DNA from 3 places in the Pseudoalteromonas sp. APC 3691 genome. Region 3 is predicted to be linked to each of the others. Evidence: predicted binding sites of a transcription regulator. Region 3 holds the regulator's gene; each other region holds the start of a gene.
What was found. The regulator ArgR, encoded in region 3, controls arginine synthesis, uptake and breakdown. The targets are predictions, from matches to a motif close to ANTGAATANNTATTCANT.

Region 1: QL998_RS06345 (aspartate aminotransferase family protein) is a predicted target of ArgR. The motif match lies at 6,435-6,452, and genes of this name have one in related genera.
Region 2: QL998_RS04595 (VWA domain-containing protein) is a predicted target of ArgR. The motif match lies at 2,477-2,494, and genes of this name have one in related genera.

What each region holds. Positions count from the first base shown of each region.
Region 1 is NZ_JASDCB010000013.1:27,947-38,284, forward strand. Features, by position in the region: gene QL998_RS06315 (aromatic amino acid transport family protein) at 1-422, shown strand, start outside; gene speD (adenosylmethionine decarboxylase) at 526-1,338, opposite strand; gene QL998_RS06325 (OsmC family protein) at 1,427-1,840, opposite strand; gene QL998_RS06330 (DUF3802 family protein) at 1,927-2,274, opposite strand; gene astD (succinylglutamate-semialdehyde dehydrogenase) at 2,407-3,876, opposite strand; gene astA (arginine N-succinyltransferase) at 3,892-4,908, opposite strand; gene QL998_RS06345 (aspartate aminotransferase family protein) at 4,994-6,199, opposite strand; gene QL998_RS06350 (HDOD domain-containing protein) at 6,579-7,739, opposite strand; gene QL998_RS06355 (aminodeoxychorismate/anthranilate synthase component II) at 7,783-8,364, opposite strand; gene QL998_RS06360 (YdcH family protein) at 8,917-9,159, shown strand; gene QL998_RS06365 (antibiotic biosynthesis monooxygenase) at 9,222-9,578, opposite strand; gene QL998_RS06370 (SDR family NAD(P)-dependent oxidoreductase) at 9,578-10,338, opposite strand, start outside.
Region 2 is NZ_JASDCB010000008.1:82,801-93,138, forward strand. Features, by position in the region: gene QL998_RS04580 (PP2C family serine/threonine-protein phosphatase) at 1-83, opposite strand, end outside; gene QL998_RS04585 (TerY-C metal binding domain-containing protein) at 83-1,132, opposite strand; gene QL998_RS04590 (VWA domain-containing protein) at 1,142-1,786, opposite strand; gene QL998_RS04595 (VWA domain-containing protein) at 1,796-2,446, opposite strand; gene QL998_RS04600 (TerB family tellurite resistance protein) at 2,581-3,036, opposite strand; gene QL998_RS04605 (HAD family hydrolase) at 3,038-3,658, opposite strand; gene QL998_RS04610 (cysteine protease StiP family protein) at 3,661-4,749, opposite strand; gene QL998_RS04615 (HAD hydrolase family protein) at 4,755-5,516, opposite strand; gene QL998_RS04620 (phosphoribosyltransferase domain-containing protein) at 5,504-6,577, opposite strand; gene QL998_RS04625 (sodium:calcium antiporter) at 6,897-7,982, opposite strand; gene QL998_RS04630 (TerD family protein) at 7,995-8,576, opposite strand; gene QL998_RS04635 (TerD family protein) at 8,603-9,205, opposite strand; gene QL998_RS04640 (TerD family protein) at 9,289-9,864, opposite strand; gene QL998_RS04645 (TerD family protein) at 10,036-10,338, opposite strand, start outside.
Region 3 is NZ_JASDCB010000009.1:28,462-38,799, reverse strand. Features, by position in the region: gene QL998_RS04845 (Fe(3+) ABC transporter substrate-binding protein) at 687-1,691, shown strand; gene QL998_RS04840 (iron ABC transporter permease) at 1,691-3,322, shown strand; gene QL998_RS04835 (ABC transporter ATP-binding protein) at 3,323-4,372, shown strand; gene QL998_RS04830 (Dyp-type peroxidase) at 4,421-5,320, shown strand; gene argR (transcriptional regulator ArgR) at 5,328-5,795, opposite strand; gene mdh (malate dehydrogenase) at 6,021-6,953, shown strand; gene ispB (octaprenyl diphosphate synthase) at 7,040-8,011, opposite strand; gene rplU (50S ribosomal protein L21) at 8,434-8,745, shown strand; gene rpmA (50S ribosomal protein L27) at 8,762-9,019, shown strand; gene cgtA (Obg family GTPase CgtA) at 9,158-10,315, shown strand.

The sequences.
Region 1 (10,338 bases), on a different contig from region 3:
ACGTATCGGTTTTATCCTACCTTGCTAATATTACTGATAACTCGTTTATTGCCACACTTGGGCCGCTTGTTGCCTTTATTGCTATTACATCGTCGTTTTTGGGTCACTTTTTAGGGGCACGTGAGAGCTTTACGGGTTTAGTAACTAAACAAACAAGCTTAAGCACAAAAGCGGCCGATAAAATTGGTGTGTTAATTATGTTTTTAGCTATTTGGTTTTGCGCTGTTAAAAACCCAAGTATTTTAGACATGATGGATCAGTTATCGGGCCCTATCATCGCAATGATTTTATTCATCATGCCAATGATTGCAGTTTATAAAGTGCCTGCACTTCATAAATACCGCAACCGATTAAGCACGCTATTTATATTAGCGGTTGGCTCACTTGCTGTATTTGCACTTATTTACAGCATGATTAATTAATACGCTATATATTCAAAAGCCCAGCTAATTTAATTAGCTGGGCTTTTTTAGCCATAAAAAAATGGCGCTCACTGAGCGCCATTTTTAATTTAATTCGTTGCTATTATTCTGTATCTGGCAGGTTACGGCCATAGAATATTTCTTGCATTTCGCGAGTCAGCTTAGAGCGAATTTCGTCTTCTTCTTCGTCCGATAACTCATCAGTAGAAAGGCCGAATAAATAGGTATTTAAGTCGGTTTCTTTTAACATCATTTTAGTATGGAACAGGTTTTCTTGATACACGTTCACGTCCATCATTTGGTACGCTTCTTTGGTATCTTCTGTCATGAAGTTTTGAATCGAGCTAATAGCATGATCAATGTAGTGCTTAACACCGTTTATGTCGCGGGTAAAACCACGAACGCGGTAGTCTATTGTTACTACGTCTGACTCAAGGCTATGAATTAAGAAGTTTAACGCTTTAAGTGGCGAAATAATGCCACAGGTAGATACTTCAATATCAGCACGGAATGTACAAATACCATCATCAGGGTGAGCTTCTGGGTATGTGTGTACACAAATGTGGCTTTTATCTAGGTGTGCAACAACTGAATCAGGTAATGGGCCTGGTGCTTCGTCAGCATCGTAATTTTGCTGCTCTTCTACTGGTTCTTCTGAAACCAAAATAGTTACACTTGCGCCTTGCGGTTCATAATCTTGGCGCGCTACATTTAAAATGTTAGCACCAATAATATCAACAACTTCACCTAAAATATCGGTTAGTCTATCTGCACTGTACTGCTCATCGATATATTCAATATATTCTTTACGTTGTTGCTCGGTCTTTGCGTAACAAATATCATAAATACTAAAGCTTAAACTTTTGGTTAAATTGTTAAAGCCATGAAGTTTAAGTTTATCGAAGGGTTTGTTCATAATAAACCAACCTATAAATTAGTGGGTTCTGCACCTGCAGAATGAAAAGTTCGCGGATTTTATACGAATTTTCCTCGTGGAAAAAGCGTTATTTTGCTTGATCTTGCACAACTTCGTGGCTATGCGTAATTTCTACTGTTTTATCAAGCATTAATGCAACCGAGCAATACTTTTCAGCAGAGAGTGAAACTGCACGTGCAAGGTGCTTTTCAGACACATTATTACCCTTAACAACAAAGTGTAAGTTGATTTTGGTAAACACGCGCGGTGCTGTTTCGGCGCGTTCTGCACTGAGTTGCACTTGTACGTCTGAAAAATCTTGTTTAGCTTTTTTTAAAATACTAACCACATCAACTGATGAGCAACAGCCAACTGACATTAAAACCATTTCCATTGGGCTTGGTGCTGCGCTATCGCTACCGCCATCAAACACAACATTGTGGTTAGAATTAGAACGGCCAATAAACGTATCGCCTTCAACCCATTTTACATTTGCTTGCATTGTTATATCTCAAAAAAATATTTTCTTGATTGTAAGCAACTTAGCCGTAGTTGCAAATGAAAATGCAACGCAGGGCTATAAAATGGCTAAGATTGTTGTGCTAAAGCGCTATCAAAGAGGTTTTTTACTAAACCTGCAAATTCATCTATAAAGGCATGCTGTTCAACCGTGACAGGCTGTGAGGTGATGCTGCTGAGGACTTCTTCTAAATCGTAAACTATGCCATCAACTTCACGTACAATTTGACTACGCTGCTCTGTGTTGAGGTTTGTGTGCTGCTCGCAAATAAGCATCACATTTTGTGCAATGACGTCTTCGATTAATTCCATTACTGTTGGAGCGCCTGGTTTTATTTCGCCTGGCTTCTCAAACAATGCTAAATTTTGAGTTAGATACATGATCAAATCATCGTACCCTTGCCTATCTAAAACCATTATGCGAACCACCTAAATATATTTAATTATGCTGATTTAAGCAGAAAGAGTCGATAATTACTAGCCTTGTACGATAGCAATACAAAAAAAGCAGCCGAAGCTGCTTTTGTAATGATTAAGTAGTATTACTGCTTAATCTATTTTTAAGCCTGGGCTTAGTGTTGCTGGCATCGCTACTTTTTCAAGCTCTACTGAAGCAACTGGGTATGCACAGTAATCAGCTGCGTAATACGCGCTTGCTCTGTGATTGCCCGATGCGCCAATACCACCAAATGGTGCTGCGCTTGACGCGCCAGTAATTGGGCGGTTCCAGTTAACAATACCAGCGCGAATACGACGTAAAAAATGGTCGTAATCTGCTGCACTATCACTTAATAAACCAGCCGATAAACCAAAGGTTGTATCGTTTGCTTTATCAATGGCTTGGTCAAAGTCGTCAAAGCGGAATACTTTTAAAAGTGGTCCAAAATGCTCTTCATCTGGGAAGTCACTAATATTTGTACACTCAATAATACCTGGTGTTACAAAGCCAGTATTAGCTGTGTGCTCAAGCTCTACTAATACTTGAGCGCCAAGCTCAACAAGCTCGTTTTGCGCTTTAACCATGCCCGCTGCTGCCGCTGATGAGATCATAGAGCCCATAAATGGCTGGTCTGCATCATCGTAGTTACCTACTTTAATCGCTTTAGTTGCAGTGATAAGGCGCTCTAAAATTACATCGCCTTTGCTACCTTTAGGTAAAAACAGTTTACGTGCACATGTACAACGCTGGCCGCTTGAAATAAACGCTGATTGAATAATATCGTGAACAACCGCTTTAGTGTCTTCAACGTCAGTAATAATAAGTGGATTATTACCACCCATTTCTAGCGCTAAAATTTTACCCGGTTGACCCGCAAACTGTTCATGTAAAATATGACCAGTACGCGAAGAACCCGTAAAGAACAAGCCATCAATCCCTTTGTGAGCAGCAAGGGCTTTACCCGTTTCTACTTCACCTTGAATGAGGTTGATTACACCGGCTGGTAAGCCTGCTTTTTCCCACAGTTTAAGCGTAAGCTCGGCAACTTTAGGAGTCAGTTCAGACGGTTTAAATACAACCGTGTTACCTGCTAAAAGCGCTGGCACAATGTGGCCATTAGGTAAGTGACCCGGAAAGTTATACGGACCAAATACGGCTACAACCCCATGTGGCTTATGACGAATCATCGCACGGCCAAGTGGCATTGCGTTTTCTACGTCGCCAGTGCGCTCTAAAAATGCTTTTTCAGAAATGGCAATTTTACCAACCATAGCACCCGCTTCTGTGCGAGTTTCCCACAGTGGCTTACCTGTTTCTTGTGCGATAGTAATAGCGAGCTCTTCGCTGTTTTCTTTTAATTGCGCTGCGAATGCTTTAATTATTTCTAAACGCTCAGTAAAGCTTTTATCAGCCCATGCATAAAACGCTTCGCGCGCTGCATTTACTGCGGTGTCTACTTGCGCCGCAGTTGCTGATGATGCCTGCCAAATAACGTCGTTATTTGCAGGGTTTACTGAATTAAATTCTGTGCCTTGGCCTTGTGACCATTGACCATTAATAAATTGTGCAGGATGAGTCATATACTTTCTCCTAAATTAAATCGTGGTTGCACTAACAATATCGCCAGTTTGCAAATGCAATGCATCTGCTACTTCTTGCGATAAAATAAGGCTTTTTGCGCGCTCGTCAAATGTCATTGGTGCAACGGTTGCTCTAAAATCTTCAAGCTTTTCGTTAGCTAGTAACACCATGGTGTCGCCAGTCATTTCGCCAATTTCAACGTTAAAGTTATTTGCATTACGAATCGTCGCAATGTTATCTACTTTTGCTTCAACCGTTGGGCCGCCGTCAAAAATGTCTACGTAGCCATTAAACGTAAAGCCTTCGCTTTTTAATAACTCGATTGCTGGGCGTGTGTTGTCGTGTACTTTACCTATTACGGCTTGCGCATCTTTACTTAGCAAATTTACATAAATTGGGTATTTAGGCATTAGTTCAGCAATGAAAACCTTTTGGCCAATACCTGTTAGGTAGTCGGCTGTTGGAAAATCCATTGAGAAAAAGTGCTCTTCAAGCCACTGCCAAAAAGGGCTACTGCCGTTTTCGTCAGACACACCGCGCATTTCTGCAATCACTGTTTGTGCAAAACGCTCTTGATGCTGCTTTATAAACATAAAGCGCGCTTTGGAAAGTAGCTTACCGTTACAATTTTTACGATAGCCATCTTTTAAAAACAATGTGCAAAGCTCTGTAGCGCCTGTGTAGTCGTTACATAGCGTTAAAATATCAACCGCTTTGTATACGTCTAATGTGCGCGAAGAGTGAATCACTTTACTTAAGTGATAATGATAAAATGCATCATCAAGCCCTACCGCAGCTTCAATTGCAGACGTACCTACAACATCACCGGTTTCGCTATCTTCAAGAACAAACAGGTAGCCTTCGTCACCGGGTTGTGACGTTTGCTTAGCAAATGAACTTACAGAATGGTCTATTTTCTTTTGCAATAGTTCTTCGTTTAATGGCAAAGACGTAAAACCATGCCCAGATTCGTGGGCAATTTTCAGTAATGCTGAGTAATCATTTTGCTGGATTGGGCGAAGGATCATCATGAGTCCGCTTGCTCCCTTATAAATAACGGTAAATAGGAATTGCAGGGCAAGCGGTGCTTGCCCTTAATTGGTTGGCTTAAGTCGCTTATGCGTTTACTACGCTTGCTACTGCTTTTTCAAAGCGTGCCATACCTTCGCGAATGTCCGCTTCAGGAATTACTAAAGATGGAGTGAAACGTACTACGTCTGCACCGGCAACTAGTGACATAAGGCCTTGCTCAGTACCTGCCACTAAAAACTCTTTTGCACGACCTTTGTATTGCTCGTTCACTACTGCACCAATTAATAAACCTTGGCCACGGATTTCGCTAAATACGTTGTATTTTTCGTTAACCGCGCTAAGTAGTTCATTAAATAATGCGGCTTTTTCTTTTACGCCAGCCAGTACTTCTGGGGTATTTACTGTATCAAATGCCGCTTCTGCAACAGCACACGCAAGCGGGTTACCGCCATAAGTAGAACCATGTGTGCCTACTTTAAGGTGCTGTGCAATTTCAGTTGTTGTGATCATAGCGCCAATAGGAAAACCGCCGCCAAGTGCTTTAGCCGAAGTTAAAATATCAGGTACTACGTTTAAGCCTTGGTATGCATATAAATCGCCAGTACGACCAACACCTGTTTGAACTTCATCAAAAATAAGCAGTGCGTTATGTTTAGTACATAAATCGCGAACACCTTGAGCAAACTCATCAGTTGGTGAAACAATACCGCCTTCACCTTGTAGAGGTTCCATCATTACGGCACATGTTTTATCGCTGATAAGTGCTTCAAAAGCAGCTAGGTCGTTGTAATCGCAATGTATAATGTCGCCAGGCTTAGGGCCAAAACCATCTGAATATGCAGCTTGGCCGCCAACAGTTACGGTAAAGAATGTACGACCGTGGAAACCTTTGTTGAACGCGATGATTTGTGATTTTTCTGCGCCAAACTTATCAAGTGCAAAACGACGCGCTAATTTAAGCGCGGCTTCGTTTGCTTCTGCGCCAGAGTTGGCAAAGTAAACTTTTTCAGCAAATGTCGCATCAACCATTTTTTTAGCTAGGCGAAGTGCCGGCTCATTGGTCATTACGTTAGATAGATGCCAGATTTTTTCGCCTTGCTCTTTTAATGCGCCTACTAATGCAGGGTGGCAATGGCCAAGACAGTTAACTGCAATACCACCAGCAAAGTCGATAAACTCTCGACCTTGTTGATCCCATACGCGAGAGCCTTCGCCTCGAACAGGAATTACGCTTGAAGGTGCGTAGTTAGGAACCATTACGTGATCAAATAATTCGCGATTGACTGTCATTTTATTTCCTCTTAATTGTGAGCAACACAAAACATCAAAATAGGTGTTTGGTTAATATTTGTAACCAACTTTATAGGCAAGATCAGTAACCTGATAATTGCGCAAAATTGCTTTGTGGTTCAATTTTCAGACGCACATTATTTCAGAATTACTTATATCTGTCTCGTTAAAAACTTTCATGTATCCCTTGAAAATAAAGGGCTAAAGATATTATTTCATAGATAGTGAATAACTATTTGCATAGCTATTTATGCTTATTTTTAGGCAACTAACCGCATGAGTACAGAGGCGCACACGCTTTAATCGGCAAATATGCAATATAAAAATAGAGTGAGAATGAATGGTTAGTCGCAAAAAAATTAACAAAAAATTCAGATTTTTAGTCAATTTGAATAGCTAAATTGGTAAAATTACTCGATTGGAGGGTTTTTAGTTCCGTTTTAGTGAACTTAAAGTACGAAAACCAGCTTAGAGTTTCGTCAGGCTCAATAAGTTGATGCTCTTTTAGATTAAGATATTGAGAGTAGCAACGTGCCTTTAGCATTACTTGTGTTAACGGCAGTAATGTATCGCCCTTATCTACCCCATTTACTAGCTGCTGCATTACACCTTTAAACGGTAAATATTTAAAAGCCATTTTGTCTATTACTTTGGCGCTTACCTCTATCGACTTATTGCTAAGTAGAGTGGTTAAAAATAGCGGGTCGGGCTGTAGCTCTAATAATGCGGTGTGTAAATCTTTTTGGTTTTCATTTCGGGCTAACTGCACTTTACGTTGCCATACTTTCTCAAACGTTTTTAAGTACAAACGCACCAATGCAATTCGCCCTACATCTAAAAGCATACCAAGGGTAAATGCATGAACGTCGTTCACATTATTAATTTGTGCAATTTTTTGCGCAGCAATCGCGTTTGCCATCGCGCTGTCGCGTAGCCGGCGTTTTAATAATGAAAATGGCTCGGTGCTATGTGGCATCCAATGACGCGCAGCAAATGTAGGTATAACTAGCTGTAAGTTATCAAGACCAATATAGCGAAGAGCAAGCGATGGCTTATCTACTTTTACAGACGTGTTTTTACTACGTTGATTACGATAGTAAGGTAAATTAACGAGCGTTACTAACTCCCTACCCAACCAGCTTAAATCATTAACCAATGGCTCTAAACGCCCTACCGATGCCGACTTTACCGCTAATATATCGAGTATATTGGCAATGCCATCTTCAATACCTATGGTGCTATGAATTACACCATCTATATCTTCGAGCTGCTTATATATAGCTGTTTCAATTGTTTTGTGTAGTTGCTCACTTGCTTGCGCGCGATATTTATGATGTGCAGTACTGCTTTGCTGGCGTTTATTCTGTGCGGCCACTTCAACCTGAAGCAAGGTACGCTGCTTCATGGGTTCGCCGTAATCTATATCTAATGTATGAATGAAACCAATTTGCTGATGCGCAAAGCTATGCCCAAGCAATAAGTCATGAGCTCGTTGGCTTAGTATTTTGGCAGTACGCTGCTGGGCTACAAGTTCAGTCATGACATCCATTAATAAAGTATAAAATGCTATGTGTATTATAACATTAGAAGCGAGTTAAAAAGTTATCAAGCAGTTCTAAGCCTTGAGCAGTTAAAATAGCTTCGGGATGAAACTGCACACCTTCGATTGCTAATTCTTTATGAAGTAATCCCATAATTTCGTCAAACTCGCCTTGCTCAGTCTGAGTCCATGCTGTTACTTCAAGCTCTTTAGGTAGAGTTTGCGCTTTAACCACTAAAGAATGATAACGACATACTGTTAACGGGTTAGCTAAACCTTTAAACACACCTTTATTAGTGTGAACTATGGGTGATGTTTTACCGTGCATAACTTTTTTAGCACGAATTACATCTCCCCCCAAAGCTTGCGCGATAGTTTGATGCCCCAAGCAAATCCCTAAAATAGGATATTGCCCTTTTAGTTGCTCAACAACATTTAATGAAATACCCGCTTCGTTAGGCGTGCATGGTCCCGGCGATAACACGATGTGCTGCGGGTTTAACTGTTTTATTTGTGCAATGTTTAGCTCGTCATTACGTTTTACTAAAACGTCTTGATCTAAACGCTGAAAATATTGCACTAAGTTGTAAGTAAACGAATCGTAGTTATCGATCATTAACAGCATTACACAACAAACCTTATAAATTATTGACCACTTACTTCACGCAAGCGGTACTAAGCGTTGCATTCTACCACTATTAACTAGCCAACATAAATTAGCAAAAAGCGTTAAAAATTAACTGTTTTTGCTAAAAGTTCTTTAAAGTCTTTAGTGGGTACTGGTTCACTTAACCCGAACTCTGGTTAAGAGATTTATTAACGTATTAAATCATGGTGATATTTAAATTTATTCTCTCAAGCCAGAGATTCCTTGCACCTTGAGCAATAATATCGAGTTTTAAGCTTTTCGCGAGTAGTTAACACACCTACGTAGGCTGTATACCCCAACAATAAATTATTGACCTCTAAAGTACGTGCATTTATTGATCGCACTATTAAATACTTTGGTGAAATGCCTTACTGAGCAAAATAAACAGATTGCTTGTGCTACATCAAATTAGCGGCTCGATGGTTGAATTATATCTATGTAAGCCCCAGTGTATTATATGAAAGGCAGTAATTCACTTATACAACTCACTTACTTGTGAGCTCATTTATATCCTACTAAGGAGCGAATATGTTAGGCGAAGACCACTCATTAACAAATGACTTTCCAGAGTACTTAAAGACCATTGCCGAGTTAAATGAAAGCGATACTGAATTTGCAAAAAAAGCAGATAAGTACGACAAGCTAGATAAAGAGATTAGAGTGTTAGAGCTCAAAGATGCGCCCATAAGCGATGAACAAATGCATCTATTAAAACACGAACGTACAGAATTAAAAGATTGGCTATACGAGCGCTTGCAGCAAGAGCAGTAATGCCACTAAAAAAAGAGCTCACTGATGAGGTGAGCTCTTTAGATCAACAATGGGTATTTTCTCTAAAACTTTACAAAGCCACCCACAGGTTTCATAAATACACTGCTTGGGCCTGCAAAGGCTTGTGCAAACTCTTCTGATAATTGACTAAATACCGTTACTTTATCCATATCAACTACGCTTAAAAATAGTGGGCCACTTTCGCCCCAACCAGCAAGATGCGCTTTAGCAGCATCTTCATCTTGGTAACGCTCGTAAATATGTACATTGCGCTTGTCTTCACTTACTGTCCACTCATACATTAAAGTGCCCGCTTCACTTTTAGCCAAAGTAACTAATTGTGCCATTACCAGTAAAAACTCATCGTATTTACCTTCTTTAATTTGGCCTTGTACTGTCCAGGTAACATGATTTTTCATTATGCTTTACCTAATTTAAGCTGTGCTAAAATACTGTCTAACGTATCTACGAGTTGTTGATTTTTAGCATTATCAAGTGCATCAACATGAGGAGGCGCAAAGCGTCCTGTATCGTTATCAAAATACAGGCCTGCGGCATCTTTAAATTCATCACTAAGCGCTGCGCGACAAAAAATATTTGCGCCAATTTTTAAATCCCCACCATCTATACCGTAAGCGTCTTTTACCATTTTGCTTCCCAGTAACGATTTAGGGTTTACCGATACAACTAATGGCCCAGTATCTTTAAGCTCAAGCCCTAAATGACGCGACCACATAGTAATAGCCAATTTACTTTGTGCATAAGCCGCACTATCAGAAAGTTCAGTGTTACCTATAAGTGCATTTAAGTTAACGCTTGATTGCGCAGCTGATGACACATTAACCACTCGCGAATCATGACCAAGAACAGGTAACAATAGTTTTGTAAGAAGATATGGCGCAATCGTGTTTACAACAAAGCGAGCATCAAGGCCGTCAATTGTTGTAGCATCAACTAATTGATAAACGCCTGCATTATTAATAAGTACGTCAAGCTGGTTATTATTTTCGGCCAAATCGGCTAATACATTTTTTGCCAAAGTTTGAACTTGGCTCATATCGCTTAAATCAGCAATATAAGTATGTGTACTTGCATTTGGGTATTGCTCGGTTAAAGCTACTTGTAGCGCATTTAGCTTTGCTTGGCTGCGGCCATGTAATAATACGGTGTGACCTTGTG
Region 2 (10,338 bases), on a different contig from region 3:
TGTACAAATGACTTCTTTGTATTTGTGAGTGAAGCTTGGTATAGAGTCTCTAATAATGTTTGTTCAAGCTTTACTTTTCTCATTAGCCCTGCCCTCGCGTAATTGAGAACTCACTATTTCCTTGGCTAAATTTAATGTTTGTTTCGCACCATGGGCACATTACGATATTCTCATCACCAATACACAACAATTTACCACAACCGCACATAGCAAAAGCTGACTGATTACCGCACTGCGGGCAAGGCGGAATGCCATCAAGAGAAGATGTATCAACTTGCTCTGCAACATAGTCATCTGAGGACCATTCAAAGTAACTTTCTTCTAATTTATATGCGCCTTCGAGATGATAATACTGATGATTTTGAATAAAACGCTCCATCCTTTCAACAACCTTTGGTTTGGCGTATTTAATTAAATAAGGACGACGGTTGCTTGAACAACGGCCTGTTAACGTTACGCAACTTGAATCAGACGCACTCGCCTCGCCTGTACTATCCATTACTGTTAAGCCAGCATTACTAACTTTTTCTAAAGATACGGGGGGATTTTTGTTATCAATCTCTATCATTTGGCTTTGTGCTTTAACAGAGGCACTGACCCATTCTATAAATTTAAAAAATTGATTTTTATCTGTCTTCTCTAGTGCTAGTACCGGATTTGCTACTTGATTTAATATATTTATATCTGCATTTAAGCCCAATGTAATAGCAATAAGACTGGCATTTGTAGCGTACTTACTTTGCCAACGTATAATTGCCTGGCTAGGATCATCTGTTGGCTTTCCATCCGTAATAAGAAAAACAATGGGCTCCCAATCACCACGTTCTTCATAGGTGGTTTTATTTACATTGGCATCTATTTCATCCATTAATACGTTTAATGCGCCACCTAAAGACGTACCACCACCAACCGGAATTTTAGGAGGGTAAAAAGAAATCAAATCAATTAAAGGCGCAATTGTTTTAGCCTTACCAGCAAATGCTATAACACTAATAAAAATAGTTTCTAATGAATGAGGGTCTTGACGTAAAGAAGAAACAATGTTTTCGATGCCTTTTTCCATCAACTCAATAGGCTCTCCAGTCATAGACTCAGATACATCTATAACAAAAAAAATAGGTAATCTACGCATGTTATTTCCTTATAATACGATTTGAAACTCCGCCGGTGGAGGTGGTAGTGAGTTTTCTAATGGTCCATCAACACCTGAACTCATAGAGCCAGCTGCAATAGAGTCACTTACCCACTTAAAAAATTGTGAAAATGCCGAACTTTCCATGTTGTCTAAGACAACAACATTACTCGTTAATTGCTTTAAAAACTCAGGGTTTGCCTTAGGGCCCGCCGCACACGCAATTATTTCAGCAAAGTTGCTTGCTTTGACTTTTGGTAGACTTTCTTTAAATACCATTAAATCTGATGGTGACCCGTCTGTCATAATAAACAGCATGGGTCTAAAGTCACCTTTAGTGGTATCAGAGGATTTAATTACATTTTTTGAAACTTTATCAACCACAAACTCAAGTGCTTCACCCATATGGGTAGCACCTGATTTGGGTAGTTCAATCTCCGAGAATTGTGCACTTTCGAGAGGTGTTAAAGGTAAAAGCTCTTTTATTTCTCGATCGAATGTAATTAAAGATATATAGACAGATTCTAGTGCATAAGGATCTTGTCGTAATGCACTAAGCATTGCGCTAATACCCACATTAACAGCATGAATTGGCTCTCCTTGCATAGAGCCAGAGCTATCTATTAAAAGGTATACAGGTAAACGTCGACTCATTAGTCACTCCTACTTCTTAGTTAAATCAACTAAGTTAATTTCAGGTGGTGGCGGAGGAAGATCCGATAGTTGTGAGGCTTCTGACTCACCATTTTCGACTTTTTGAGAGTTTGTAGAAATACTTGCAGATACCCATTCAAAAAAGGCTGAAATCGCATTGGAGTCTGCATTTTCAAGATGCACAACGTTTTCAGTAATTTTTGAAAGCTCGTCTATTTTTGCATGGTGACCTGCAGCACATGCCACTACAATACCCATTTGAGTTGCTTTTAAATCATCTATACCTTTTTGAAAGTCATCAGTTGCACCACCATCGCTAAAAACAAAAACAAGTGGGCGCCAATCACCTTTTTCGTCAAGCGTTGTTGTTTTAACTTCTTCATTCACTTTACTGGCAAGTAAGGTAAGTGCAGCGCCAAGTGATGTAGTACCTGAAGGTATTAAATCGGGTGATTGAAACGACATTAAATCAGTCAGTGGTACTGACTGGATAGCTTTAGTGTTAAATTCTATTATTGATAAGAAAGCAGTTTCAAGCGCATAAGGGTCTTGACGAAGTGAAGAAAGTAGGGTTTGTAAACCATTTTTAACTGATTCAATCGGCTCTCCATACATAGAGCCAGATGTGTCTAATAATAGGTATACAGGTAAACGTCTCATAATGAGCTCCTTATTAAGTAATAAAAATCTCATGCATAGATAAGCAATTAAACATAGAACTAATATTTGTCATTATTAATATATTCACATATTTATTAACTATCTTATCTGCACAATAATTTTCATTTACTGATTTATAAATCAAACTCAGATGCAGGAATACCTACCGCATTACAAGCGTCTTTAATTGCACGTTTTTCGTCTGCGTCAAAATCGCCATCAGCACCGCCAATAATAATACCTAACTGAATACATGCGCGTGCTTGGTCTGGCTTACCCTTTAAAACACTCAAAGCTTGAATTGCTTCTATTTTACCAAAGTCGTAATCGGCTTCTAATTTGTTGCAATAAAAATCAAACTTCTCTTTTAAATCAGAAGCAGAAAAAACTTTTAAAGATTCGTTAGATACAATAAACCCAGCTGTTTTTTTACGCTCATCTGCGTCAATATCGCCATCAGCCGCTGCAACTAAAGCACATATAGCCATTGAAGCATCTGCAAACTTTTTGTTTTTAAATTGTCCGATGTTTTTTTGTAGACTGTCGTTTGCATCGCTTATTTTTTCTTTAACGTTATTCCAAAAACTCATACTATTCTCCATTGATATTTATAAATGGACTTAATTGTCCATTTTTAACATAAAACATTTTTTCAGCAAGCTCTAACATCGGTATGTCTGCAGGCAAATTACCATAAGCCTCTTTGACTAAACACGTTAATTTTTCATCTGCTATTAACGCATTAAATCGCGCCACTTTTTCTTCAATTTGACACTCTGTACCAATTAAGCCATTAAGTACATTATCATCTTCCTTTAAGAGTGTACCTATTACTCTCTCAACTGGCCACTTCAGTTTATTGACAATGCCTTCGATAAAAAATTGCGGTGAAGCGGTAATAATCCATATTTCCACACCTTGAGCATCTAATGTCATCATACGATCTAGCACAGATTTAATCGGGGTTAATTTTTCGGCTGTATTTACACCCGCTTCAAATACCAGTTCGTTACTTTTATTGTTTAAAGAAAGTTTATAAAAATGCTGTTTAATCTCATTTTTTATAATTTCCCTAGAAATCTTTCGCTTTGCTACAATGGGTAAAAGATAAGTAAATAGAGGCCTTCTACCTAGAAAATATTTGAATAAAAAGCTCAAAGAGTTTTCTTTCACTAGTGTTTCGTCAAAATCAAATATTGCAATTTTTTTCATACCTAACCTACATCTTTAATAAGTGCGCAAGCACCAAAAGGCATATCAGGAAGTACACACACTTCAATGCTTTTTTCATTGGCTATAGTAATTAAATGTGTGGTGTTTGGGTTATTCGCATCATTCACTATCAAAAGATCTGGTACTCGGCGAAGCATTACTCGTGTTGCTTCAGCAATACCGGGTTTAATTCTATTTATATCGGTTACATTAAATTTATTCATTAGCAAACCAATATAACTTTGCGTTAGCTGATTACGCGTTTCTCTATGCTGCTCATCTGGCACAGCTGATAATTTATAATCTGTTTCTTTAAAACAATTAGATACTTCTGAAATAAACTTATTTGAATAATCGTATTGAGCTAAATGTTCATATGAAATACAGCCATGAAAGTCGTCTTTTTTAATCTGATCATTAATAACTGAGCGACTAATCAAACCACTTACGGTTGAGTTCATTAATGCACTGGGAATTGCATAATCCTCAAAAGTTACTGAGTAATCAGCAGTTCCACCGATGTCGGAGACAACATATAACGAATTGCCTATATTAACTTTACGGCTAATATTATATTCCGCAATCGCTTTTTTAAGCTCTTTGGTAATAACACCTTTAGCAGTCCAGCCATCAATAAATACAATACTTTGAGGAGGTGTTTTTAAATCAAAAATAAGGTAATCTAATGCATTAACATCAATACCTTTATCACGAACAATACTAATTGAATAATGGGTTGAATTATATTGTGAGTAATTATTTATACCTTTATTAACAAGCACGCCAATAGGTGTGCCAGCTCTAACTAGAGAAACAATACACACATCTTGCTTAATATTTTCAGAAATTAGACATGATAGATTGAGAACTTCTTTAGCCAATTTATACTTATATTTTGCTGTTAAATCATGAAATAATTTTTCATATTCAGGAGTTGGTCTATTTTCTTGGCTAACCATCTGAGAATAATGTAATTTACCTGTTTGAATTAAACGCTCTTTGTCTTCGATCGAATGAAATTCTGGTTTTATTTTTTTTAATAAAAACATGCAATCATGCTCTGGATAACTACCAATTAATGGTGTTTTCATTGATTTTATTCCCTATCAAGAATTTGTGAACCGTCAGGAACAATTAAAAAATCAGCTTCTTTCATAAAAGGTAAATCACTGATGCTGTCGCCAATACTAAACACCGTGTCATTCTCTCCAATCTGCAATTTATTTTTAATAAACTTAACAGCGACCTCTTTTCTTGCGTAAGGTGGTAACATCGCAAAATTACGTCCATTACTGTGTAATAACATGTCATTAGGAAGTATGCTTTTTAAATACAAATCAACATCTTTAGCTTTATTTTCACTGTAATCACCTTTCGATACTTTAACACATACATAAGCAGTTATACCTTGGTCAACAATAAGCCTTACCCGCACGGCATCACTTAATGCTGTAAAATGATTATGTACATGATCAAACATTTTTACTAACTCGCTTTCCCACAATGCTAGATTAAACTCTACTTTAATAAATTCATGCCATTGCTCTAACAATGTATGATTTTGATCTAATATAATGGCGCCATGTGATACCACTGCATACGGTGTGTTTTTAATAACAGGTAGGCTACAATTTAAAAACGAATTTGTTCTTCTGCCTGTCACCGGTATAAATACGCCACCTGCTGCTTCAAAAACATTAAGTAGTTTTTGCTGCTGTAGCGAAGAATACCCTTGAGATTCACCTTCGTTATTTGTTGTTGCTACAATAGATACGTCACTTTTAAGGCTTTTAAACAGTGTGTCGTCTAAATCAGTAAATACAAATAGCCTTGAAGTGTGATACGCTAGCATTTCCATTCGTGGTATTTAACCTCATCTGTAAATAGTAGTCCTTCGTAATTTCTTTCACTAACAACAAATATTGATTTGTTTTCAGGGAAGAAATTATACAAATAATGTTCACTATCATTTTCTACTGTAGCAATTCTATGCTTATTAACGATTGTATCGCACAGCAATATTGGTGATCGGTTAATTGATTGAAAAACAACTTCAACGCCTTCATTTTCAAGCCTTTCAGCTAATAGAAACGGAATGTATTGATGCTCTCCATCCGCAATAACGACCGTACTTTGAGATGTACTAATGCTGTTTATTTTTTCTTTATAAGGCATTAGTAAACCACATCTACCCGTGTCGTTTACAGATGCCCCATTAGTAAGCTTAGAGTTTACTTTATCAGGGAGTTGGGGGTTAAAGTCTGGGTCTTTATCTAAACTAATATTAGCCTTAAGTAAGGAAACATAGCGAATTGGAACATCCAAATTCAAGTCATGTAAATAGTTTTGCTCACCCATTAAATCGACAATTGACGTAACAACTATTTCTTCTAAATCGGGTAAGTAAGGAAGTATTTTTAAAAGCAAAACCTTGATAGTACGCCCAGTAGTAATTTCATCATCAACTATAACAAGTCGTTTAGATTTAATTATAGAGCTTAATAAATTTTCACTTGGTTGATAAAACATGTGATTAACTGCATGGCTATGCTCTTCATCTACAGTAAACCATAATTTTTCATCTAGTTTATGCCTTGTAGTATGCTGAAAATAAACATCATCATTTTGAATGTGGGCCAAACTGTCAGCAGCACCTGCTCCTAATCCTGTTGCAGCTTCAGCAAAACTCACAACATAGGTTTGAGGCCCCTCACCTATCTTTTCAGCTAGTTGATTGTAAGTTTGTCTCATTATTTTAGGTGAAGTTGGGGTGTAACGTCCTATCAATTTATTTACTAAAATAAAATAGCGTTTAGGATTTTCTCGACAAGCAAATGTCAAAATACGATCTAATGTTGTTTTTTCTTCAGCCGTTTTTAACGAGATTGTACCGGCTTTAATGTCGTAGATATGTTTCATATTTTCCAGTTATATTTCCGTATGCTTATAAAAACCCCAGTTACTATTATGCTCCTGTTTGACTGAATAATTTTTAATATATTTATAGGCCAATTACATTAAAGCTAGTGTGTAAGTTTTTTATTGATGTGCACGTTAATTATTTTTTTAGAGCCAACTTTAAATACTCAAGTAACAATGTGTAATGAAGGTAAATACTAAACTCCATACATATAAATTATAAATGGGCTTAAAATATAAGCCCATTTCTTAATTTATATCAACTTCACACTATTTAATATGAGGTTGATTAAATCTCTATTTAATTATTATTAAATCATTATTGAATAACGAAATACATACTTCCTGCCCAAATTACAAACATAGCAAGTAAAAAGTAAGCTATCTTTTTTGTTACTCTTTTGTAATTAAATAATAAACTTGCAGCCACTGCCGCAGTAATACCAACAATAGACCAACGTAATATTGTTAAATTGTCATCTTGCACAAGTGGTAGCGAATCTACACCATTAATTATAAACCAAGCCAGCAGCGGTAATGCAAATGCAATAGTCGTATCAAAAGTGTTAGATGCTAATGGGTTTGCAACTGCATCCTCATATTCACCTTTTTGAGCATCTTTAACTGATAAAATTAAGTCAGGTACAGACGATGCTGCAGCACCAAAAACTAAACCAGAAAAAAATTGAGGTACACCTAATACTGTTGCGCTGCCTAAAACACCTTCAACTAGTATGTGTGATGCACCTGAGATAACCGCAATAGCTAATGATAAAACAATTACTGCACTAGTTGCAGAAAATGCACGATTAGAGAAAAAAATTGCATTAAAGTTAAAAGTAAATATATTCGCAATAAATCCTTTGTCTTCTATCTCTTCATACTCATATTCTTCATCATCGTCGCCAGCTTTGTGACTTTTAGCATCAAAATATAAATGAACTGCATATAATAAATAAATTACATTTAATATAACGGCCATCAAAATTGTAAAGCTATTAAAACCAAGGCATACAATTAATGCTATTTCAGCGGTTAAAACCCAAAAAACATCACGTAAAAGTACATGTTTGTTTAGTTCAATATGTTCTACCGATTTACCACTTCCATCTTTCGCCATAATGATAGACAAAGCAGGTATAACACAACCATTAAAGATCGCAGAACCAGCAGTAACACCTAAAGCAACCATTACTAAAGACGGGTCGTTAAACCAAAATAAACAAGCAATCACAACACACATTTCAGGCATGCTAGAACCGATAGCATTCACTGTCGCGCCTTTTACCCCTGGCGGGAAATTGCGACCTAAATACCCTGCTGCCTGCTCAAAAGTGTCACATGCATACTTAAGTAAGTAACACGACAAAATAATATATATAAATGGTAATATTGTATCTAACACGTCTTTCTCCGACTAGGCAATATTAACGCCATAATTAACAGCCATAGCATGCAGACCACCTGCATACCCTTGACCAACCGCTCTAAATTTCCATTCATTATTATGTCTATACAGCTCACCAAAAATGATGGCTGTTTCAGTTGAGTAATCTTCTGATAGGTCATAACGAATTATTTCTTCATCTGACTTTTCATTAACAACGCGTATAAACGCATTCGACACTTGCCCAAAATTTTGAGAACGGGCATTCGCATCATGAATGGTTACACCAATAATAACTTTATGAACGTTATTAGGAACAGCCTCTAAATCAATTTTTATTGACTCATCATCTCCGTCACCTTCTCCGGTTAAATTATCTCCAGTATGCTCAATTGATAAGCAAGGTGAAGTTAACGCACCATAAAAAATGAAGTGTTGATCAGATATGATTTTTCCACTTTCATTCAACATAAACGCTGATGCGTCTAAATCAAAATCGGCACCATCTGATGAACGAGAATCCCAACCAAGCCCTACTAAACATTTACTGATACCAGGTGCGATTTTTTCAAGAGAAACATTTGCACCCTTTTGTAAGGATATAGCCATTATTGACTCCTTTAATATCTATAAATTCTTTACAGGTAACTACTTTCAGCCGTTTTGATAGTTTGCTCAAGCTTTTTATCGCTTGTTGTTTCACCAATTGCAGAAAATTTCCAGTTGCCATTATGCTTATACAATTTACCTAAAATCATAGAAACAGAGCCCGCAAATTTAGGGTCGTTCGCAATATCGTACACTGCGTGAATTGAGTCTACGCGACCAGGTGTACCTTCGTATAAACGAATTGATGCAAAAGGAATTGTTTTAAAATCATCGCCACTGAACGAGTTAAGTACAAATACAATTTGTTCTGCAGCAGCCGGTAATTGTCCCAAGTTAACGTTAATTACTTCGTTATCTAGTCCATCATCACCATCAGTATCACCGGTTAAGTCGTCACCAGAATGCTGAATCCCCGTTGAAGCTAGCTTCCCAAAGTATACTATGTCTAATAATTTTTTATTGGCATCAAAAACTGCACAACTTGCGTCTAAATCTACCGCAACCATTTTTTTGCCAAAGAAGCCTTTTTTCTCTATAGCTCCCCAGTTAACGCCTACACAGATGTTTGTTAAAGTAGAGCCATTAGATTTTTCAAGGCTGATTTTCTGACCTTTTTGTAATGAAATTGCCATTTTAAATCCTTTATATTAAAAAAAATCAGCTGAAACTATAATTAATTTCAACTGATTTATTGGTAAACTAATGTGGTGTGGTATTAAACCGATACGCCGTATTGGCGAGCTAAAGGTGCAAGACCACCTTCAAAACCTTGGCCAATCGCTTTAAATTTCCACTCGCTGTTATGGCGGTATAACTCACCGAAAATCAATGCTGTTTCAATTGAGTAATCTTCAGATAGGTCATAACGTGCAACTTCTTCATTCGATGAAGAATTAACAATACGGATAAATGCGTTTGATACTTGACCAAAGTTTTGTTTTCTTGTTTCAGCATCATGAATAGTTACAGCAACTACAATTTTAGTAATATCTGCAGGGATATCTTTAAGACTAACTTTGACTGATTCATCATCGCCTTCGCCTTCGCCCGTTAAGTTATCACCAGTATGCTCTACTGATTTACATTCAGAAACTAGGTTATTGAAGAAGATAAAACCGTTATCAGCTTTTACCTTGCCTTCTGCATTAAGCATAAATACTGATGCATCTAGGTCAAAATCAGCACCGTCTGTGGCGCGAGAATCCCAACCTAGACCTAATAGACAATTTGTCATCCCTGGAGCAACTTTCTCTAGAGAAACATTACCACCTTTTTGTAAAGATACTGCCATTTTAAAACTCCTTTATAATTTATGTATACGAATAAAAATAAAACACTTACGATACAGATTTAATGTATCTACTTAAAAAATAATACCATAATGAACTATCTAAATAAGAGCAAGGTAATACTGCAATATATCTCAAGCTATAAGACCTTGACTCTTCTCATTTTTAGTTCGTTATTTACTTCCTGCTGTCCATTTAAAGCCCCACCCATATGCTTTATCGCAATCAGCATGACCTTTGAAAAAACGATTAAGCCTTTTTACTGCAACTATATTATTTTCAACTGTTAGCTCTGCAATAGCACAAAAACCTGTATTACTTGACGTTTCATTTAGCTGGGTTTCAATCGGGGGCATGTCTGGCACATGCAACGTTACTACAGCATTTGCTTTATCCCAATTTGGGCTGCCTGAATAAATGAATGAAAAAATAATAATACGCTTTACGTTATTAATACTATTACCGTCTATATGTAT
Region 3 (10,338 bases):
ATCAACTCCAATTTTCACTAATCCATGTTTATTACTATATTACTTTTTAGTTCTATGTAATGTAGACCGTCCGGGCCTGTATCCTTTAATTCCTAAACATCCTGTAGGGTAAATACTATTACCAAATCCTTAATTACACTTCCTAGTGTATCCTTGTTTTAACCAATCCCTTGTGTTGCCTTAAAGGCCTGTCCATTTATTCCTTCAACATCCTGTTGAACAACTTAGCCTTGTTATTATCCTTTTCGCATCTTCCTGACGCTGTCCTTTTTACAACATTGCGTTGTGATACTCATCCTGAGCCTGTCCTAAAATCCGTGTTGTCCTGATAACCTAATCATTGGTTGGTTGAGTAAGCAGTCCATTTCCTTTTACTCAATAAGCGTCATTGCTTGGTTGATGCGTAAATTATAGTGCAATAGAGCAACTAAAATAGAGATAAAACTACATTCAATTAGTGTTTTTGCAATAGCAATAAAAATAAATCTCATATAATTCATGTGTTTAACTGTTTTTAGGTTGTTTTTTATCTTGTTTTTTACTCATTAGCTGTCACATCCGTAAGACATCTCTTACACCGTATTTCCTTTTGGGCGTTATTTACATATTTACATTTATTTAAAGTGTGCACTTTTAGAATGAGCACGGTAGAATTCGTTGATAATAACAGTTATTTAGGTGGAATAATGAAGAAAGTATTTGCACTTGTTTTAGGGGTAGTTGCATCGGCACCAGTCTTTGCAAACGATGTTGTTAACATCTACTCTTTTCGTCAACCGTTTTTAATTCAGCCAATTTTAGAAGACTTTACAAAGCAAACAGGCATAAAAACCAATGTTGTTTTTGCTAAAAAAGGGCTAATTGAGCGTGTTAAACGCGAAGGCAAGCACAGTAAAGCTGATTTAGTATTAACCTCTAACTTTAGCGCGCTTATTCAATTAGAAGATTTAAAATTAACACAAACTATAAAAAGTGACAGTGTAAATAATAATGTTCCAGCCGCCTTTCGTGACGGTGATGGCCAATGGGTTGCGCTTACTAAGCGAGTGCGTAATGTGTATTCATCAAAAGAGCGAGTTGGTGAGTTACCTAAGCTCACTTATGAAGATTTAGCAGACTCTAAATACAAAGGACAAATTTGTACGCGCTCTGGCAAACATCCATATAATTTAGGTTTAGTGGCTTCTATGATTGCACACCATGGTGAAGCGCAAACTAAAGAGTGGCTTGAAGGTGTTAAGGCTAATTTAGCACGCAAGCCTCAAGGTAACGATCGTGCTCAAGTTAAAGCTGTTAAAGAAGGTTTATGTAACTTGGCATTAGGTAATAGTTACTACCTTGGCAAAATGCTAGAAGATAAAGAACAAAAAGGTTGGGCAGAGGCCGTAAATATTAACTTTCCGAATCAAGTTAATCGTGGCTCACATATAAATGTATCGGGTGCGGTTATTACCAAATACGCTAAAAACCCTGAAAATGCATTAAAGCTCATAGAATATATGACCGACAGCAAAGCACAAAACATGTATGCCTCATTAAATATGGAGTATCCAGTTAAGTCGGGTGTTGAATTATCAACTTTGGTTGCCTCTTGGGGTAGCTTTAAAGAAGACAGCTTGCCACTTGATGAGATTAGTAAATATCGTCCGTTAGCACTTAAGCTAATTGATGAGGTGAAGTTCGATCTTTAATGACTAATAAATTTAAGCTGTCTAAATGGCAGCTCTTTGCGTGGTCGACTGGCTTAATACTATCGGCCCCGTTGTTTTTTCTTCTTTTTGAATCTCTACAAGGTAGCTCTGAGGTGTTTTCTCACCTGTGGGATACCGTGCTTTGGGATTACATAACCAATACCGTATTGTTAGTTTTAGGTGTTTGCGTCCTTAGCTGCGCCATAGCTTTGCCACTTGGGTGGCTAACGGCTTACTGTAGTTTCCCGGGTAAAAAACAGTTTGAATGGGCACTTATGCTACCCCTTGCTATGCCCACCTATATTATTGCCTATGTATACACTGATTTATTAGATTATGCGGGCCCGGTGCAAATAGCATTGAGAGAATGGTTTGGCTGGCAATCACCTAACGACTATTGGTTTTTTGATATACGAACATTACCCGGCGCCATAGTTATGATTGCCTTGGTACTTTACCCGTATTTATTTTTAATTTTTAAAACAGCCCTTCGCGAGCAGTCATTCAAATTAGTACAAGCTAGTCAGTTAATGGGGCTATCTCCTGGGCAAAGCTTTTTTAAAGTCAGCTTAGTACTCTCTCGTGGGGCAATTGTGGCGGCCCTTGCACTTATTAGTATGGAAACCATGGCCGACTTTGCAACAGTGAGTTATTTTGCCGTAAGTACATTAACAACCGCCGTATACGATACGTGGTTTGGTTATTACTCACTTACAGCGGCCGCTAAAATATCGGGTGTGATGTTACTTCTGTTATTTTTAGCATTAATGGCAGAGCGTTTTAGTCGCCGAAACCAAGCGGTATTTGAGCGACAATCAAGTGTAAATAGTGAATCTCTCTATGTATTAAAAGGAAAGTCTGCTTGGCTCGCAACGGGATTTTGTAGCTTTATTTTACTTATCGCTTTTGTAATTCCTATTGCAGTACTTATAAATTATGCCATTACCTACTTTGATAAAGCATGGGATGTAGAGTTTTTTAGTTACGCTTGGCAAAGTTTAAAGGTGGCGGGAGTTGTAAGTGTTATAACCATTACATTGAGTGTTTTTGTGGTTTTTTATCAGCGTGTTGCAAAGCAAACGTATCCGCTTATTCCTGGTCGTTTAGCAAGCACAGGCTATGCGCTGCCAGGAACTGTACTCGCTATTGCGGTTTTATTACCTCTTACATTATTAGAGAACACCATTAACACAGCGCTCGAGAAGTATAACTTAGACATTGGCTTACTACTTACAGGTAGCATTCTTACTATTATTATTGCTTATATTGTTAGGTTTTACGCCATTGCACACGGAGCAATTGAGTCGAGTTTTTTACGTATTAGTCCATCACTTGATATGGCAAGCCAATCAATGGGTAAAAGCCAAGGGCAAACGCTGCGTTTAGTGCATCTACCTTTACTGCGAAGAGGGTTACTCACTGCTGCCTTATTGGTATTTATTGAATGTATGAAAGAGTTGCCAGCTGCGCTATTGCTCAGACCGTTTAATTTTGAAAGCTTAGCTACTCATGTATTTCAGTATGTGAGTGATGAGCAATTAGAGCTTGCTTCAATATCTGCATTATTTATTGTTATTGTTGGGTTTATTCCTTTGTATTTTATTAATCGTTCTATGGAGCAGCGTAGTTAAATGAGTAGTTTAATTTTACAAGGCGTGAGCTATCACTATAACGGCACAAAGGTTATTCACGATTTAGATTTAACAGTGGGTAAAGATGAAATTGTTTGTCTACTCGGGGCGAGTGGATGCGGCAAAACAACCACATTAAAGGCGATTGCAGGTTTAATTGAAGCCAAGCAAGGGTCTATTTTTATAGACGGTAAATTAGTGAGTGATGAGCAATCTTTTGTCTCACCTGAGCATCGTAACATCGGCATGATGTTTCAAGATTATGCGTTGTTTCCGCATTTAACGGTGGCAAATAATATTGCATTCGGGCTTGGTAATATGAGCAAAGCTCAAAAGCAGCAACGCGTTGATGAAATGCTTAAGCTTGTGCATTTAATTGGATGTGCTGACAGGTTTCCACATCAGTTATCGGGTGGCCAACAGCAACGCGTCGCTATAGCTCGTGCATTAGCTTATAAACCTAGTTTATTACTCCTTGATGAGCCTTTTTCAAACATCGACACACAAGTACGCTTTGAATTAATTGCCGATATACGTCGAATTATTAAGGCAACTCAAGTATCTGCTGTGTTTGTTTCACACTCAAAAGAAGAGGCGTTTGCGTTTTCAGATACACTTGCCATTATGCATCGCGGTAAAATTGAGCAACAAGGCACGCCTGAGCAGCTTTTTGCAGCTCCATGTTCAAAGGAGGTTGCAGAGTTTCTGGGTCAGGGCATATACTTAAGCGCAGAAGTGTTAACCGCAACTGAATATAAAACACCATTTGGTTTAGTCGAATCTTATGTTGAGAGTAAGCATAATGTAAGTGCAGGGCTTATATATGTGCGCCCTCATCAAATAGAATTAGTGGCAGATAACCAAAGTGACAAATTCAGCAAGCGAGCTACAATCATAAGTCGTCGCTTTATTGGTTCGGCGTATGTTTATTCGCTTGTTATTGATGAACAAGAAATTGAAGTTGCTGCACAATATGGCCAGTCATTTGAAAATAATGATCAGGTTATAATAAAAATAAAACCTCACACGGTGAATTTTTTCGAATCGTAATTAATTTGTTATTCGCTGTGTTTTTATCTGTAAAACTAAGGAATAACAATGGCGCAAGCGCAATCAGGGATTTGTGCTGAAGCAAACTTACACGGTTTGCACTTATTTTTTAATGTGTTTGATGGTCAAGACGAATCACTTCGCGCAAAGTTAAAACAAGTAAGCGCTATAGAAGAAGAGTTTAGCGATCAATTTTCAGAATCAATGCTCTCTTGTATGGTTGCTATTGGTGCGCAATACTGGCCGCATATCCTCCCTGAATACATTCCAAGCGAATTACAGAGCTTTCCCAATATAACCCATAGCGATCACCAAATGAGTGTACAACCGTGTGATTTATTTGTGCAAATTCGCTCTGACCGTGAAGATGTTAACCATTTATTTGCGCTGCAAATTTTAAAATTATTTGCCCCCGATGTTGAGCTGGTGGAGCAAATTCGGAATTTTCGCTTTTTAGATGGTCGTGATTTTAACGGTTTTATTTATGGTGGCGACACCGCACATGGAAGAAAAAAGCGCGCTACGGCTTTAATCAGCAACCCTGGTAGCTTTGAAGATCAGGGGAGTTATATTCATGTTCAGCGTTATAAACATGATTTAACTATGTGGCAGCATTTATCATTGAGTGAGCAAGAGCAAATAATGGGACGTACGCGTCTTGATAACACGCTAATTACCCCAGCGATCGAAACCAGCCATGCTTCGCGAAGTGAGCTAAAAGACGGAGACGGACAACCGCTACTATTAAATCAAAGCATGCCTTATGGCGACGTGTATGAGCAGGGAATGTTATCAATTACATGCGCTTGTACGGGCACCGCGTTTGAAAAAGTACTTAATAGTCGTTTAGGGGAAGGGGATTGCTACGACCACTGGCTTGATTTTACTCAAGCCGATATGGGCTCTACTTTCTTTGCACCTTCAATAGGGTTTTTAAAACAAATTTAATTTGCTATTAAACCGTATCAAATAAAATGCGAACGCGTTCAAGAGTTACATCTATTTCAGATATTTTAGCAGGAGCGATAAAAATAGTGTCATCGCCGGCAATAGTTCCTAGTACGCCATCTGCTTTACCTAATGAATCTAATAAACGTGCAATAAGCTGAGCAGCACCTGGGCTGGTACGAATGATGATCATCATTTCGTTGTGCATAATGTCGATTACTAATTGGCGTAATGGGCTTTTAGCCGTAGGCACACCCATTTCAGCAGGTAAGCAGTAAACCATTTCTTGTTTGGCATTGCGTGTGCGTACAGCGCCAAATTTACTTAACATGCGTGATACTTTACTTTGGCTTATATTGTCAAAACCTTGATCTTTTAACGCATCAACTATTTCGCCTTGAGAGCCAAAATTTTCTTCTTTTAATAGTGATTTAAATGCTTTTACCAGTGCTTCTTGTTTATCTTGTGGTTGCATAGTCTTTATTCGTTTTTGTTATTTATGCCGCAAATTCTACACAAAAATGAATAATTATGCAGCAGTTGTTTAGTTAACTTGCCAGTTTGATGCGTTAAATCACAAAAGTTTACGACTATGGTCGAAAATATACTTGAAATAGACAGGATAAATTTGTTTTTAGTCGCTAATTTCATTATCTTAAGAGCCACAAATGTTTCCTACCTCAAATTACGGAGAATTCCAATGAAAGTTGCTGTATTAGGTGCTGCAGGCGGTATCGGCCAAGCGTTGTCTTTATTATTAAAAACAGGCTTACCAGCTGGCTCTGAATTATCACTTTATGATGTTGCACCAGTAGTACCAGGTGTTGCGGTTGACCTTTCTCACATCCCAACAGATGTTAAAGTAGCAGGCTTTGGCGCAGACGAATTAAACAAAGCGCTTGAAGGTTCTGACATCGTTCTTATCCCAGCGGGTATGCCACGTAAACCAGGTATGGATCGTGCTGATTTATTTAATGTAAATGCTGGTATCATCAAAACTTTAGCAGAAGGCATTGTTGCTAGCTGTCCTAAAGCGTTAGTAGGTATTATTACTAACCCAGTAAATGGCACAGTTCCAATCGTTGCTGAAGTATTCAAAAAAGCAGGTACTTACGACGCTAAACGCGTATTCGGTATTACTACGCTTGACGTTATTCGTTCAGAAGCATTTGTTGCTGAACTTAAAGGCGTAGACGTAGCAACTGTGAAAGTACCAGTAATTGGTGGTCACTCAGGCACAACTATTCTTCCTCTACTTTCTCAAGTTGAAGGTGTTTCTTTCACTGATGAAGAAGTTGCTGCACTTACTCCACGTATCCAAAATGCGGGTACTGAAGTTGTAAATGCTAAAGCAGGCGGTGGTTCAGCTACGCTATCTATGGGTGCTGCTGCAGCTCGTTTTTGTATGTCTTTAGTTAAAGGCCTACAGGGTGAAGAAGTTGTAGATTACGCTTACGTTGCTGTTGAAAATGGCGATGCAGAGTACTTTGCACATCCAGTACGTTTAGGTAAAAACGGCGTAGAAGAAATTCTTTCTTACGGCGAACTAAGCGCATTTGAAACAAAAGCAAAAAATGACATGCTTGAAACACTGAAAAAAGACATCAAAGAAGGTGTTGATTTCATGGCGTAATAGCCAAAGTAGAATAACAAAAAAGCCTGCATTTGCAGGCTTTTTTATTACTCAGAATTAATGTCACACTGTGTAACTAGTTAAAACTAGTGGTCGCGGTCAACCGCAATACGAGCAAGGCTTATGAGTGCTTGCTTATAGTCAGACTCAGCTAAAAAGTCTAAACACGCAATAGCTTTGTCAGCTTCAAGCTCTGCTTTTTGCATTGTAAATTCAAGCGCATTAGTTTGCTTTAGTGCCGATAAAATTTCTTCTAAATGCTCCATACCATTACAGTGCTCTATTGCATCACGAATAAGCTGTGTTTGCTGCTCGCTACCATGTTGCATGGCATAAATAAGTGGAAGCGTTGGTTTGCCTTCAGCTAAATCATCACCAATATTTTTACCCAACTGCTCAGCATCTGCATTGTAATCAAGTACGTCATCCACTAACTGAAATGCAGTACCTAAATGCATACCGTACAGGTTTAGTGCATCGAGAGTACTTTGATCTTGCTCAGTAATAATGGCAGCAAGCCCTGTCGCTGCTTCAAACAACTTAGCTGTTTTAGAGTAAATAACCTGCATATAACTGGCTTCGGTCGTATCTGGGTCGTTGCAGTTCATTAACTGCAATACTTCACCTTCAGCAATAATGTTTGTTGCATCGGCAAGTACTTGCATAACCTGCATTTTGCCAAGGCCAACCATAAGCTGAAATGAACGAGTGTAAATAAAGTCACCAACCAATACGCTAGCAGCATTACCAAATTCAGCATTTGCTGTAGGCGTGCCACGTCGTAAGTTTGATTCATCTACAACATCATCATGCAATAGCGTTGCTGTATGAATAAACTCAACAATTGCTGCAAGTGTTATGTGATCTTTACCCTGATAACCGAGCGCTTTGGCTGCTAAAATTGCCAGCATTGGACGAACGCGTTTGCCGCCACTGCTAACTATATATAAACCAAGCTGATTAACTAACGCCACATCTGAGCGCATTTGCGCATGTATAAGTTGATTGACGTCATTCATATCGCTTTCGATTAACGCCTGGATAGCTTTTATATCCATTGATCTCCGAGCCAATTTTTATGTGTGAACGGCGCAGATTGTACAACAAAAAATGCACTAGCTCGATATTTTGTGACGATTGATTGAAAAAACACTATTAAAGTACTTAATTTAGACTGAATTGGCCAAGATAACTGATTAATTGATAATCAATATGCAGTTTGTGGTGTGCTTAGATATTAAGCTGTGAGGGTCATATTTGAGTACATTAGTTTATTTTGACTAAGAGTTAAAAAGCGCTTGGCAAAAGGGCTAATTAATATAAAATGGGGTAAATATTGAATTGCTCTCAAAGCAGCTACTTTTTATTCATTTTAATTACAAAATAGGCTTGCTAGTTATTTCGCGTTAGCGTAAACTTCGCGCCCTATCGAAGAATATTTTAGTTGCGCCGATTTGAGGGTGCACAGACGGAGTTAATTATGTACGCGGTTTTCCAAAGTGGTGGTAAACAGCATCGTGTGACTGAAGGTCAAACGATTCGTCTTGAAAAATTAGACGTTGAAACTGGTGCGGCAGTAGAATTTGATTCAGTACTTTTAGTTGCTGATGGTGAGAAAATCGAGATCGGTGTACCGTTCGTAAACGGTGGCAAGATAACAGCTGAGGTTGTTTCACATGGTCGCGGTGAGAAGATTAAGGTTGTTAAATTTAGACGCCGTAAGCATTCTCGTAAGCAAATGGGCCATCGTCAATGGTTCACTGAAGTTAAAATCACTAGCATTAGCGCTTAATTAGAGGTACTTAGAAATGGCACATAAAAAAGCAGCTGGTAGTACTCGTAACGGTCGCGATTCAGAAAGCAAACGCCTAGGTGTTAAGCGTTTTGGTGGCGAATCAGTTCTAGCGGGTAGCATCATTGTTCGTCAGCGTGGAACTCGTTTCCACCCTGGTACTAACGTAGGTATCGGTAAAGACCACACTATCTTCGCAAAAGCAGATGGTAAAGTTCAGTTTGAACAAAAAGGTCCTTTAAACCGTAAATACGTAACTATCGTAACTGAGTAATCAGTAAGGTAGTTAAAAACCCCGCCTTTGCGGGGTTTTTTGTTTTGTAGTCAGCCAATATATACCCAAGCCTGCATTTGTGCTGGCTTGGGTATATAATAGAGTTATTAAACAAGCCAATCCCTAAAGTGAGTAATCATGAAGTTTGTAGATGAAGTAGAAATTCGCGCAGAAGCTGGAGACGGTGGCAGCGGCATCGTGTCTTTCCGTCGTGAAAAATATGTTCCAGATGGTGGACCAGACGGCGGTGACGGTGGAGACGGTGGTAGTGTTTATCTACAAGCTGATGAAAACTTAAATACCCTAATTGATTATCAGTTTGAGCGTTTCCATAGGGCTGAACGTGGCACTAACGGTCGTAGCCGTAACTGTACAGGCCGAAAAGCCGACGACTTATTTGTTATGGTGCCTGTAGGCACACGCATCATGGATGTTGATACCCAAGAGGGACTTGGCGACTTAACTCAACATGGTCAACGAATTTTGGTTGCAAAAGGTGGTTTCCACGGCTTGGGGAATGCACGTTTTAAATCAAGTACTAACCGAGCACCTCGTCAAAAAACATTGGGCACACCTGGTGAAGTACGTAACTTAAAATTAGAGTTACTATTATTAGCTGATGTAGGCTTACTCGGATTACCTAATGCAGGTAAATCTACGTTTATCCGCAGTGTATCTGCAGCGAGACCAAAAGTAGCTGATTACCCATTCACGACGCTTATTCCTAATTTAGGTGTGGTACGTCCTGAAGCAAATAAATCATTTGTTATAGCCGATATTCCAGGTCTAATTGAAGGTGCATCTGATGGTGCAGGCCTTGGTATTCGCTTCTTGAAGCATTTAGAGCGTTGTCGTGTGTTATTACACATTATTGATGTAATGCCGGTAGATGGTTCAAACCCTGTTGATAATGCGTTTTCGATTATTAACGAACTGCACCAATACAGCCCTAAATTAGCTGAGAAGCCACGCTGGTTAGTATTTAATAAAATAGATTTATTACCAGAGGATGAAGCAAAAGCGTTATGCGAATCGATTGCAGAAGAGCTGGGCGAAACTGAAAATATTTATCACATCTCAGCAATTAATAAACTTAATACTCAACCTTTAATCCACAACATAATGACGCTCCTTGATAGCATGCCTAAAGAGAAGTTTGTACAAGTTGAGGATGAAGAAGTTGAATTCAAGTGGGATACCTATCATGAAAAAGCCACTAAAGGTAAGGGCAATGATGATGATTGGGACGACTGGGATGAAGATGATTACGACGTAGAAGTAGTCTACGAGCGTTAATTAAATAGAATTTATTAAAAAGG